DNA from 2 places in the Aliiroseovarius conchicola genome. Region 2 is predicted to be linked to the other one. Evidence: riboswitches for the same ligand, from Rfam matches in the RefSeq annotation. Region 2 holds a riboswitch; the other holds the start of a gene.
What was found. A riboswitch is a leader RNA that binds a small molecule or an ion and turns the genes downstream of it on or off. The one in region 2 is predicted to bind glycine.

Region 1 (6,267 bases), on a different contig from region 2:
CAAGCCTATGTCACCCGTTCCATGGCGGAGTTCGGAGAGGACGCCGTCGCCGGGATGGCGATCATCGGCCGTTTGATTCCTGTTTCGTTTGCCGTGATTTTCGCTCTGTCTGGTGCCATTGGGCCCATCGTGGGCCAAAACTTTGGCGCGGGTCGATTAGATCGGGTGCGAGGAACGATCAGGGACGGAATGATCTTCGTCCTTGTGGTCACCGTCTCTATCAGCCTGATCCTGTATTTAGCTCGCGCGCCCATCGCTAACCTTTTCAATGCAGAAGGCCCCGCCCGCGAACTGGTGTATCTGTTCTGTGGACCATTGGCACTGGCTTGGTATTTCAACGGAGTGATCTTTGTGACCAACGCAAGCTTCAACAATCTCGGCCACCCCTTCTATTCCACATGGGTGAACTGGGGGCGCCAGACCTTGGGAACGATCCCCTTGGTTCTGCTCGGCGCGACCTATTGGGGCGCGCCCGGGGTGCTGATTGGACAAGCCGTTGGTGGTTTGATTTTTGCGGGGATCGCCCTAATCCTATCGGCAAGGGTGCTGCGCATGGCAGAGCAAGGTCAATGCGATACCACACAGCAACCCTACCAGCGCCAATCGCGCCTAATCTCGCTGTTTAATTACCGCAGATAGTCGCGAGAGCCCTTCATCAACGACGCTTAACTCCTCGTCAGTCAAGACCTGTGCGCGGGGATAGATGGGCGCGGCGCGGTCATCAATAATTGGCGCATGCCAGCCCTCGGTCGTCTCGAAGAAATGAACTGCGCCGTCCAGTCCAAACTCGGTCAGGTACCCCTGCACAACCACGTCGATATAACTCAGAAGAACCGGGTTTTGATCTGTTGGCGAATGATGCTCCCCTTGCGCAATCGCATAGATCGCGACGTCGAGGTCGCCGGCGTTATGACGAAGCTCCCGCCCCAGCGGTACGCGGGCATAAGCGCGCTCGCGTTCATCCAGCGCAACCCAGTCTGAACCCGGAACAGACGCTATCAAGCCCTCAATATAATCGTCTCGATCTGGCACCGCAGTCAGATAGCAAATGTCGCGCGAAGGTGAACGTCGCCAAGCGCGGCGCCACCCGTTGACGCGCGCGGGTTGGGCGTTCTCATACGCATGTGTCCGCCGGTTCACCAACGAGCCATAACCAAAAAAATACGGGTCTTGCATGGGGTTAGACTGCAACCGCATACAAAAGTATTCAACCTCTTGCCCCAAACAATTTTGGACGCTAGGTTAGCGACATCGCATCGGGAGAATCTGGCGAAAGCCGGTGCCGAAGGAGCAACCGCCCTGGTAAACTCTCAGGCCCACGGACCGACGCGGCGCATAGGACTCTGGAGAGAGGCACTGACGTGCCCGCCGAAGGGATAACGATCTCAGGCGCACAGGACAGAGGGGGCATCATTGGGCGTGTAAGCGTTCGAACGATGTCGGGCGCATGGCTTCCATAGCATTCCGACGACAGATGGAGGAATGATCATGGGTGCATCCCAAGACGATCTGAAACGGACGGGTCTTTATGACCTTCACGTAGAGCTTGGCGCCAAGATGGTGCCGTTTGCTGGCTATGAGATGCCCGTGCAATATCCGCTGGGTGTTATGAAAGAGCATCTGCACACCCGCGATGCCGCAGGCCTGTTCGACGTCAGCCACATGGGTCAGGTGATCCTGCGCGGTGACAACCCCGCTTTGTCGCTTGAACGCATCGTACCCCAATCTGTTGTCGCCCTTGCCGAGGGTCGCCAGCGCTATGGTCTGTTTACCAATGACGATGGTGGCATTCTTGACGATCTGATGATTGCCAACCGCGGCGACCATTTGTTCCTTGTGGTAAACGCCGCCTGCAAAGACGCCGACATCGCCCATATGCGTGCGCATTTGACCGATTGCGAGATCGAAGTGATCGACGACCGCGCGCTGCTGGCCTTGCAAGGTCCCGCCGCTGAGGCCGCATTGTCCAGCCTCGTGCCCTCGGCCGCAGATATGAAGTTCATGGACGTTGCCGTGACCGACAGCGATTTCGGAGAGCTTTGGATTTCGCGATCAGGCTACACCGGCGAAGATGGCTACGAAGTCTCGGTCCCCGAAGCGAACGCCGAGGCGTTTGCCCGCGCCCTGATCGCAATCGACAGCGTAGAGCCGATCGGACTAGGCGCACGCGACAGTTTGCGGCTTGAGGCTGGCCTTTGCCTGTATGGCAACGACATCGACACAACCACAACACCGGTTGAAGCGGCGCTCGAATGGGCCGTGCAGAAAGTGCGTAAAACCGGAGGCGACCGCGCAGGCGGCTTCCCCGGTGCCGACCGCATCCTGCCCGAGTTTGACAACGGCGCAGGCCGCCGCCGCGTGGGCCTTCTGCCCGAAGGTCGTGCGCCAATGCGGGCCGGTACGGAACTTTATGCGTCAGCGGATGCCGACACCCCGATCGGACAAGTTACGTCGGGCGCATTTGGCCCATCGATCGAGCGCCCGATGTCTATGGGCTATGTCAGTATTGACCACGCCGATACCGGCTCTAAGATTTTTGGTGATGTGCGCGGCAAGCGCCAGCCCGTCACGGTCGCGGACATGCCGTTCCGCCCCGCCACCTATAAACGTTGACCCCAGAATACCAGCAGGAGACACCAAATGAAGTACACCGAAGAACACGAATGGCTGCGCGAAGAAGATGGCAACTACATCGTGGGCATCACAGCCCACGCCGCCGAGCAATTGGGCGACGTTGTTTTTGTTGAGCTGCCCGAGGTGGGTGACACCGTCTCGAAAGATGACGAGATTGTCGTAATCGAAAGCGTTAAAGCGGCATCAGACATCCTTAGCCCACTGGACGGCGAAGTCGTCGAAGTGAACGAGGCCATCGTGAATGAGCCGACAAAGGTCAACGAAGATGCCGAGGGCGAAGCCTGGTTCTTCAAGATCAAGGCGTCCGACACCAGCCCATTGGACGACTACATGGACGAAGCCGGATACAAAGATTTTATCGGCTAAGTTCGGGACTATTCCCGATTTCTGAATTGCGCGGGGGCTTTGATGGCCCCTGCCCACCCAACATGCCCTGACCCCGAACGGAGAACCGCCATGTCGTTCACGCCCACCGGTTACAAACCCTATGATTTCGCCAATCGTCGCCATATCGGCCCCTCGCCCAAAGAAATGGACGAGATGTTCGAAGCCGTTGGCGTCAAGGATTTGGACGACCTGATCAGTCAGACCGTCCCTGACAGCATTCGTCAGAAAGAAGCTTTGGATTGGGGGCCTGCCCTGTCTGAACGCGAAGCGCTGCACAAAATGCGCTATGTGGCTGTGAAGAACAAAGTCATGCGCTCGCTGTTGGGGCAAGGCTATCACGGGACGGTTACGCCGCCTGCGATCCAGCGTAACATTCTGGAGAATCCGGCATGGTACACGGCTTACACGCCCTACCAGCCCGAGATTTCGCAGGGCCGACTTGAAGCGCTTCTGAACTACCAAACCATGATCTCCGACCTAACAGGGCTCGAGATTGCCAACGCGTCGCTTCTGGACGAGGCCACGGCCTGCGCCGAAGCGATGACCATGGGCCAACGCATCGCCAAGTCGAAAGCCACCAAGTTCTTTGTGGACGAGGCTTGCCACCCACAAAACATCGCAGTCATGAAAACCCGTGCGGCCCCTCTAGGCATTGAGATCGTCATCGGCGACCCCGAAACCGATCTCGTACCCGAAGACGTGTTCGGCGCGATCTTCCAGTACCCCGGCACCTTCGGTCGCGTGCGCGATTTCACCAACCAAGTGGCAGCTCTGCACGCTGTGAAAGCAGTGGGCATCGTGTCGGCTGACCCACTGGCGCTGACCGTCTTGAAAGAGCCGGGCGCAATGGGGGTCGACATTGCTGTCGGATCATCCCAGCGCTTTGGTGTTCCAATGGGCTTCGGTGGCCCACATGCCGCCTATATGGCGACCGCCGACAAGCACAAGCGCAACATGCCGGGCCGTTTGATCGGTGTGTCGGTCGATGCGCGCGGCAACCAAGCCTATCGCCTGTCGCTGCAAACGCGCGAACAACACATCCGCCGCGAAAAGGCGACTTCAAACGTCTGTACCGCGCAAGCTTTGCTGGCGGTGATGGCCGGATTCTATGCCGTGTTTCATGGCCCCGAGGGTCTGAAAGCCATCGCGCAGGACGTGCATCTGAAAACCGTTCGCCTGGCCAAAGGGTTGGAGGATGCAGGCTTCACCATCACCTCCAAGCACTTCTTTGACACGATCACCGTGCATGTCGGCGCGCTTCAGAACACCGTTCTGAAATCCGCCCGCGAAGAAGGCATCAACCTGCGCCCGGTTGACACGGAATATGTTGGGATCACACTGGACGAAGCCACCCGCCCCGCTGTGATCGAAGGCGTCTGGCGCGCTTTCGGCATCAATCGCGCATACGACGACGGCGATAATGAATACCGCCTACCCGATGACATTCTGCGCACATCAGAATACCTCACCCACCCGGTCTTCCACATGAACCGGGCCGAGACTGAGATGATGCGCTACATGCGTCGTCTGGCGGATCGTGATTTGGCGCTTGATCGCGCTATGATCCCGCTTGGGTCATGTACCATGAAGCTGAACGCCGCCGCCGAAATGATGCCGGTCAGCTGGCGTGAGTTTGCTTACATCCACCCGATGGCCCCTGAAAGTCAGGTCGAAGGCTATGCGGAAATGATCGCGGATCTGAAAGAAAAACTCTGCCTGATCACCGGTTATGACGATATGTCGATGCAGCCGAACTCTGGCGCGCAGGGCGAATATGCAGGGCTTTTGACCATTCAGGCCTATCATCGTGCCAATGGTGAAGGTGATCGCAACGTCTGCCTGATCCCGATTTCGGCGCATGGTACCAACCCAGCGTCCGCTCATATGGTCGATCTGGATGTCGTCGTGGTGAAATCCGCCGAAAACGGAGACATCGACCTTGATGACTTCCGCGAAAAGGCGGCCGCTGCTGGCGACAAACTAGCGGCTTGTATGATCACCTATCCATCGACCCACGGTGTTTTCGAAGGCACCGTGCGCGAGGTCTGCAAGATCGTCCACGATCACGGTGGTCAGGTCTATATCGACGGCGCCAACCTGAACGCGATGGTTGGTGTATCGAAACTCGGTGAAATCGGCGGCGACGTCAGCCACCTGAACCTGCACAAGACGTTCGCCATCCCGCATGGCGGCGGTGGCCCCGGCATGGGTCCAATTGGTGTGAAAGCACATTTGGCACCACACTTGCCGGGCAATGGTCTTGCTGGGGAAGAAGGGGCGGTTTCCGCAGCACCCTATGGCTCGGGTTCGATCCTGCCAATCAGCTGGGCTTATGTCCTGATGATGGGTGGCGACGGTCTGACCCAAGCCACCAAGGTTGCGATCCTGAACGGCAACTACATCGCGGCCCGTCTGAAAGGAGCGTTCGACGTCCTGTTCACCGGGAACAACGGACGCGTCGCGCATGAGTGCATCATCGACACCCGCCCCTACGCGGATAGCGCAGGCGTGACCGTTGATGACATCGCCAAGCGCTTGATCGACAACGGGTTCCACGCGCCGACCATGAGCTGGCCGGTCGCAGGCACCCTGATGATCGAACCGACCGAGTCCGAGTGCAAGGCCGAGTTGGATCGCTTCTGCGACGCCATGTTGGCGATCCGCGAAGAAATTCGCGATATCGAAGAGGGTAAGATTGACCCAGAGAACAACCCGCTGAAGAACGCGCCCCACACATATGTGGACCTCGTGGGTGAATGGGATCGACCCTATACCCGCGAACAAGGGTGCTTCCCGGCCGGCAGCTTCCGCGTCGATAAATATTGGTCGCCAGTTAACCGCGTCGACAACGCTTATGGCGATCGCCACTTGGTCTGCACATGCCCACCGCTCACGGATTACGTCGACGACTAAATTCGGGTTGTGTACCAAATAAGACGGGCGGTGGAGAGATCCACCGCCCGCTTTGCTTTGTGCTTAGCCCTTAGACCGCTCCAACATCCCGAACAGATCACGCGGGTCATCCGGATCGGCCAGCATGTCCAGCCGAGTGAAAAACGCCGTACCCTCGATCGCTTTGGAGACATAGCGCAGGGCCGAGAAATCCTCGATCGCGAAGCCAACGCTATCAAACAGCGTGATTTCCTTGTCCGAACGACGCCCTTTGGCTTGGCCGGTGATGACCTCCCACAGCTCGGTGATGGGGTGATCTTTTTCGAGTTGCTGGATTTCGCCTTCGATCCAAGT
Region 2 (6,267 bases):
GGCCTGCGGTGCCGTGTGAGGCATAACCACATTACATGGAATTCCGCGCAGCATGGCGGCATAAGATAAACACGACGCGTGATTGCCCGAAGAATGGGTCGCTACGCCTTTCTCTGCCTGCGCATCTGTTAGCCCGAACACTGCATTGCAGGCTCCGCGCACCTTGAACGCGCCGGGCTCTTGAAAGTTCTCACATTTGAAGAACAGATCAGCGCCGGATAGCTCATTCAGGTAATTTGATCTTCGGATTGGCGTTCTACGAATATGAGGCTGAATGCGCTCGTGCGCCTGCAACATGTCTTGATAGCTTGGAATGTTCATTATGCTGCCCCTTCAGTGATTACCAATTCTGATACGATGTCCGAAGTCGCCCCCGACAAGGTCCAGCCCAAATGCCCATGCCCGGTGTTATAGAAAACGCCCGGTCGGTTCCCTTTGCCCACTCGGGGCAGCATGTTTGGCATCATTGGACGCAAGCCTGCCCACGACACAAAGCTCTCTGTGCTCATGTCCGGGAAATGTCGGTGACACCATTTCAACATAGGGTCGATGCGCTTCCAGACGATGTCTTTGCTGTAACCATTGAACTCTGCTGTCCCGGCAACCCGGAAGCGGCGCTTGCCAAGGCGGCTGGTAACAAGCTTGGCATTGTCATCCAGCAGACTGGTCATCGGGGCTGCCGCTTGATTAGCCTCGTCTTCAAGATTCACGGTTATAGAGTAGCCTTTGACCGGATACACATTCAGTCGATCCCCCAACATGGCTGCAAACTTGCGAGAATGCACACCAGCGCAAACAACAACTTGGTCAAATACCTCTTTGTGCTGACCAGGAGAGGAACTGACGTTCTTGTCATCGATCCGACTAAATAATTCAATTTTTCCATGGTCACTGCGCAGCTTTTCCACAACAGTCGACAGGCGCATGTCCACCCCGCGCTTTATGCAAGCAGTTGCAAGGGCGCTGGTAAATTTATGAATGTCGCCGGTGAAATCACTTTCCGTAAAGAACCCTCCATAGACGTCGCCTTTGAGGGTGGGTTCGATCTTGCTGATCTCTTCTACTGTTACAGGGCGGCGTTCCAGACCTCCCTTCTTCAAAAGCGCAGTAACTTTTTCCGCAACTTCGAACTGCTTTTTTGTCTCGTAGAAATGCAGGATACCGGTTTCTTCATGATCAAAATCGATACTCTCCGCCCCCGCCATCTCCAATAGCTGCTTTCGTGCATCTATCGCCCACTTCACGGTCTGAAGAGTGTTGGCTTCGTAGTTCGGGATGGCACCGACGAATTCCGCCAGCCAAGAATATTTGTGCCACGACGGCTTGGGGTTCATCAGTAGGGGCGCGCCAGATGAAAACATCCACTGAACGCCCTTAATCATGGTTGGGATACTGTTCCAGACTTCCGCATTGGACGCCGATAATTGCCCACCATTAGCATAACTGGTTTCCATAGCCGGATAAGGGTTCGCCTCGAAAACAGTAACATCCGCGCCCTTTCGGGCAAGCTGATAGGCGGTCGTGATACCGGTGATACCGGCCCCGATGACGGCGACTTTGGCGTTGTCTTTCATGGCACCTCTCCTCGCGTTAGCCGCGAATATAAGTGCCCCCTCTGTCATTGGCCTGAGAGTTTCACACGACTTCAGAATGAAGCAGTGCTTACACCTTGGGCGGAGGTCCAATGACCTCACTTTCCAGAGTTCTAGTTTCTTGCGCGGTCCTGAAGCCTGAGAGTTTCCGGGGCGGTTGCTCCTTCGGCGCTACAGAATGCAGCTCTCCCGCGAATCCCTTATAGGAAACTTTTCCCGGATTGTAAACACGTTTCTATTGATTTCTATGTCACCCTAAGCATCCCGAGAAAGTGTAATGTGTAGACATTGTGGATCGAACGCGCGAGGACTGCCTACAGTCGAACGATGAGCCGTGCCCCAACTTGCAGCATTGGCATTGCGGCCATTCGTGCATGACACCTTTTTTTGTTAGCTTCAGCGTCGGGATGCCGGCAGACCCATGCCGCATCGTCGAAAGCCGGACCAATAGGCAGAAATCCCCTTCCTTCTGACCGCCCCGGCTGTCATCCTCTCACGCATGAGTACCACCACATGGACATGCAAATGCGGCCAAGTCGCGCTCACTGTTGCGCCCGAAGGCGGCACCCGCGTCGTTTGCTATTGCGATAGCTGCCGCGGCTTCGCCACGCGTCTTGGCGCCAGAGATATCCTTGATGAATGCGGCGGCTGTGATCTTTATCAGGTCGCGCCAGAGGCCGCGCAGTTCGCGAAAGGTGCGGATAAGGTCGTGTGGACGAAGATGACAGACAAAGGACCAGCTCGATGGTTCACGACATGCTGTCACACTCCGCTCGCGAACACGTTGCCGACACGCGCCATTCCGTTTCTGACGCTCCAGACTGCATACCTTTCCAAGCAAGATACGTTGCCACCGATTGAGATACGCGTGTTCCGGAAATTCGCCAAGGGCTGCGTACCAGATACAAAATATGGACAGGGCCGCCTCTTAAGGAAATTTGCCGTGCGCTCCCTCAGGTCACGGCTGTCCGGTGGCTGGCGACGAAACCCGCTTTTCGATGATGTCGGTAAGCCGATCGCCACGCATGTTTCGCTGCCGGATTGATTGCTTATGCCTATCGTCGAGGTGCCGGCATATCGGTCAACTAGAACTACCTGGTTCAGTTGCATTCCATTGTCGTTATTTTCTGTCCCCCATCATCTGCTATCAACGCTGATGATACGTCGTACTTCGGCCCATTCCGGTCACTGACCTCAGGCGTGACGATACGGCACAGCTTCACCAGAGCGGTCATTCGTCGCCAGCGCAGCATTTCAGCTTTTTAGGCCCGATGTGCGGGACAAAGCAGCAATTGATCATTGCCAACTGAATGTCTGCTTCTTTCAGTCCACCTCCAGAACGATTTTACCGGTGTAACCCTTGTCACCGAAGGCCATTTGCGCAGCGGTTATGTCCCTCAGCGCGAAGACCTCCGCGACCAGTGGTTTGATTTCGGATCGTTCGATGTGCCCTATGAGGTTGCCAAAAACCTCTGGCTCCAAAACTGTACAGCCAAATAGGCTGAGGTCTTTGAGGTAGAGTGTACGAACATCCAATTCGACCATAGGACCACCTATCGCTCCGGCCACGGTATAGCGGCCACCAGGACGCAGAACATCCAGCAGCGACGACCAACTGGACCCTGCCACCAAATCCACCACAACGTCGATGTTACCTACTCCTAATTCGGTGACCAGATCGGCGTCACGAGGCAATGTCCGTTCCGCACCAAGATCGATCAAAGTGTCCATCTTGGCGGGGCTGGTGATTGCAATCACCTTTGCTCCACGTGCACGAGCCAATTGCACTGTGGCCGAACCTACCCCGCCTGATGCACCAGTTACCAAAACAGTCTCGCCTTCCCGAAGGTTGGCGCGGGTAAGCATGTTTTCTGCGGTGGAGTAGGAACAGGGGAACGAAGCCAGTTCAATATCGGTAAGATCGCTTTTGATCGCATGAGCATGGCGGGTGTCGACCCGTGCATATTGGGCAAACCCCCCATCACATTCCGATCCGAAGTACCAAGGCGGGGTTAGCTCGACACCATCAGCAACGCGAAGGCAAGGTTCGATCAGAACCCTCTCGCCGACACGACTTTCAGCGACTCCAGACCCAACGGCTACAATCACGCCACACACATCCGCACCTTGAATGCGTGGAAACTCCAAAGGCTTGCCAGACCAAGTAGCATCCGCATCCTCGGCATCGCCCTTAGAATACCAGGCGGTACGAGTATTGATGTCGGTGTTGTTCACCCCTGCGGCACCCACGCGGACAATCACATCGTTTGCGCCCGGGTTTGGGACTGGTAGGTCATTGCGCCATTCGAGCATTTCAGGGCCACCATGGCCGATCAAAACAGCGCCACACATCAAGTTGGGAAGGGCCATGATGGTCTCCAGTAGAACGTTTCCTCTACTTGCGTGAGTAGAGGGACTACTCTACTTCGTCAAGCATGAACGAAATGACGAACAAGATCGCAAGCGGATTGGAACGTGCTTTTGCTGCGCAGGGGTTCGCCGAACCCAGCGTCGAAGACTTGCGCGACGCCGCGGGTGTCAGTTTACGCACCCTGTACAAATATGCCCCGTCTCGTGACGCTATGATTCGATTGGCGCTAGAACATCGGCATCAACGGTATCTGATCCATGTATTTGGCGACCCCGCCGGATCATCGCTGCAGAGCATGAGCATGACCCTCGACCGCGTAGCGGACTGGATGCGGATAGAGGCAAGCCACGGTTGCTTGTTCCACGCAGCGGTTGCCTCAGCCCCAAATGACCCGCACCTTCGCATGTTGTTGGAACAGCACAAGGCGGAGGTTTCACAGATGACGGTTGCAATGGCAGGAACCGATGTGAGCACCAGCGATTTGATGGTAATTATTGAGGGATTGACCCAATCTTGGCCATTATCCAAGGAAGCAGCATTAACCAGCGCAAAGCGACTTGCACACTTGGCTGAGGCCGTACATGTATAACGCTAAGGCATTTCCAAAGTAACCATTCAAACCACCCGCAGCATCGAACACTTTGGGCTCTTTGCAGCCATTCTCTGCACATTAAACGAACGGCTGGTTCTCGCCAGATAGGTTGAGAACTGGCGAGTTTACGAGTCTCGGTAACTCGAAGGCTTAGGTGGCTGGTTTCATTGCATTTACAGTCTCATCAATTAGGAGCTCCAACAGGGATGGCGAACGCAATCGCTGTACTACGTATCAGGCTGCTTGCCCAAAGCGTCGTATTATTTCCTCCGGCCTTGCCAGGTATTTTCGTGGCCGGCTGTTTATGCGAATGGAGTGATTACCGGTAAATCACCCGACCATTTCATCAATTACAAGTATAGCAGACACAACACCTGGCTCTTACGTCCGAAAGAGGGATATAGGCGAGCTGTGCGCCAAGTAACTGAGGAGTGTCATAACCGGTCGGCCTGCCATCGGTCAGTTGAAGTGAGATCGAGGTCGGCGATAATGACATCCCTTCCCCAGTTAGCTTCATTCTGGCTTCTTTTGCGGTCCAGAAATCAAAAAACCTCTCGCACCGCTTGTTGGGTAGAAGATCCTGCAAAACATTTTGTTCGCGTGGTGTCATGCAGACCTTGGCAACGTCGCTGACGGCAACAGATCGATCGATACGTTCGACATCGATGCCAACCGGCCCCGATGACGAGACAGCTATTACAGCAGTGTCCTGACTGTGCGAGAGATTGAATTCGACCCCCGATGAAACAAGCTCAGGTTTGCCAAGCGGACCATAGGTAAATGACAGTTGTGCGGCCCCATGCCCAGTTTCGATCGCCAAACTGTTTCGTAAAAAAGCGCGCGCGCGGATGAAGTGCTCCCGATCCCGGTCAAAGCGAAAACGATTTGCGCGGGCGATCTCGTCGGACGACAACACCTGCTCCGCCTCAATCAACCTAATCTGTCGATCATCACCAATATGGCATTCCAGCACTTTTATGGAAGGGGGCAGAAAGGGTTGCAACATACTGGTCCCCTACCCCTTGTCTGTTCCACCCAGCCTGATCTCTTCTTCCATCATCGCCGCAAGATCACGCGCCGCCTCGCCTTTCAGGATATCTAGGTGATTGGCTGAATGGGTCGCCAATCGCAGATTGCCATTAACGAGGCGAGACCATCCGAAACCTGGATCCGTCTCGCGAGCGACTGTTGCGGCAAACCCATCAGCCTCGGTGATCACAAGCCACGTATCTCCGTCATAGGGGCTAGGATCATACTTCGCGCTCGCCTCAACCCAGCGCTGGCTTAGAACCTCAAGCCGAAAGGCGTCAGGGTTGAACCGGTTAAACACGCGGACGACTTTATCCGACATCAACTTGCTGCGCACACGCGCGATCAGGCGTGTCGCAAATCCGCTGGCGCCCTGCGTACGCAACAGTTCTTGCTCCATCTTGAACCGTTTTTTGAACGGGATACTCAAATCGACATGGAAGCCAGGTGCTTCGACATCAATGACCCCAAGAAAACCGACTTCATCACCCATAGCCTTTAGTTGTCTGGCAATCTCGAACGCAGCAAAGCCGCCACCCGAGTACCCCGCTAACAAGTAAGGTCCGTCTGGTTGATGCCGTTTGATATTGTTGATGTGGTCTGCCGCCATCTCTTCAATTGTGGGGTGCATATTGTGACCCATGACACCCCGAGTTTGAAGACCGATCAGCGGACGTATCTCG

Region 1: another riboswitch for glycine. It lies ahead of gcvT (glycine cleavage system aminomethyltransferase GcvT); the one in region 2 lies ahead of V6N04_RS12740 (D-amino acid dehydrogenase).

What each region holds. Positions count from the first base shown of each region.
Region 1 covers NZ_JBGEHL010000001.1:367,478-373,744, forward strand. Annotated here, with positions in the region: gene V6N04_RS01810 (MATE family efflux transporter) at 1-639, shown strand, start outside; gene V6N04_RS01815 (gamma-glutamylcyclotransferase family protein) at 610-1,176, opposite strand; glycine riboswitch at 1,248-1,336, shown strand; gene gcvT (glycine cleavage system aminomethyltransferase GcvT) at 1,489-2,613, shown strand; gene gcvH (glycine cleavage system protein GcvH) at 2,641-3,000, shown strand; gene gcvP (aminomethyl-transferring glycine dehydrogenase) at 3,091-5,934, shown strand; gene V6N04_RS01835 (ornithine cyclodeaminase) at 5,998-6,267, opposite strand, start outside.
Region 2 covers NZ_JBGEHL010000007.1:58,566-64,832, reverse strand. Annotated here, with positions in the region: gene bhcB (beta-hydroxyaspartate dehydratase BhcB) at 1-321, opposite strand, end outside; gene V6N04_RS12740 (D-amino acid dehydrogenase) at 321-1,574, opposite strand; glycine riboswitch at 1,606-1,708, opposite strand; glycine riboswitch at 1,709-1,794, opposite strand; gene V6N04_RS12735 (DUF6151 family protein) at 2,092-2,637, shown strand; gene V6N04_RS12730 (alcohol dehydrogenase family protein) at 2,916-3,962, opposite strand; gene V6N04_RS12725 (TetR/AcrR family transcriptional regulator) at 4,037-4,552, shown strand; gene V6N04_RS12720 (4'-phosphopantetheinyl transferase family protein) at 4,902-5,561, opposite strand; gene V6N04_RS12715 (amino acid adenylation domain-containing protein) at 5,571-6,267, opposite strand, start outside.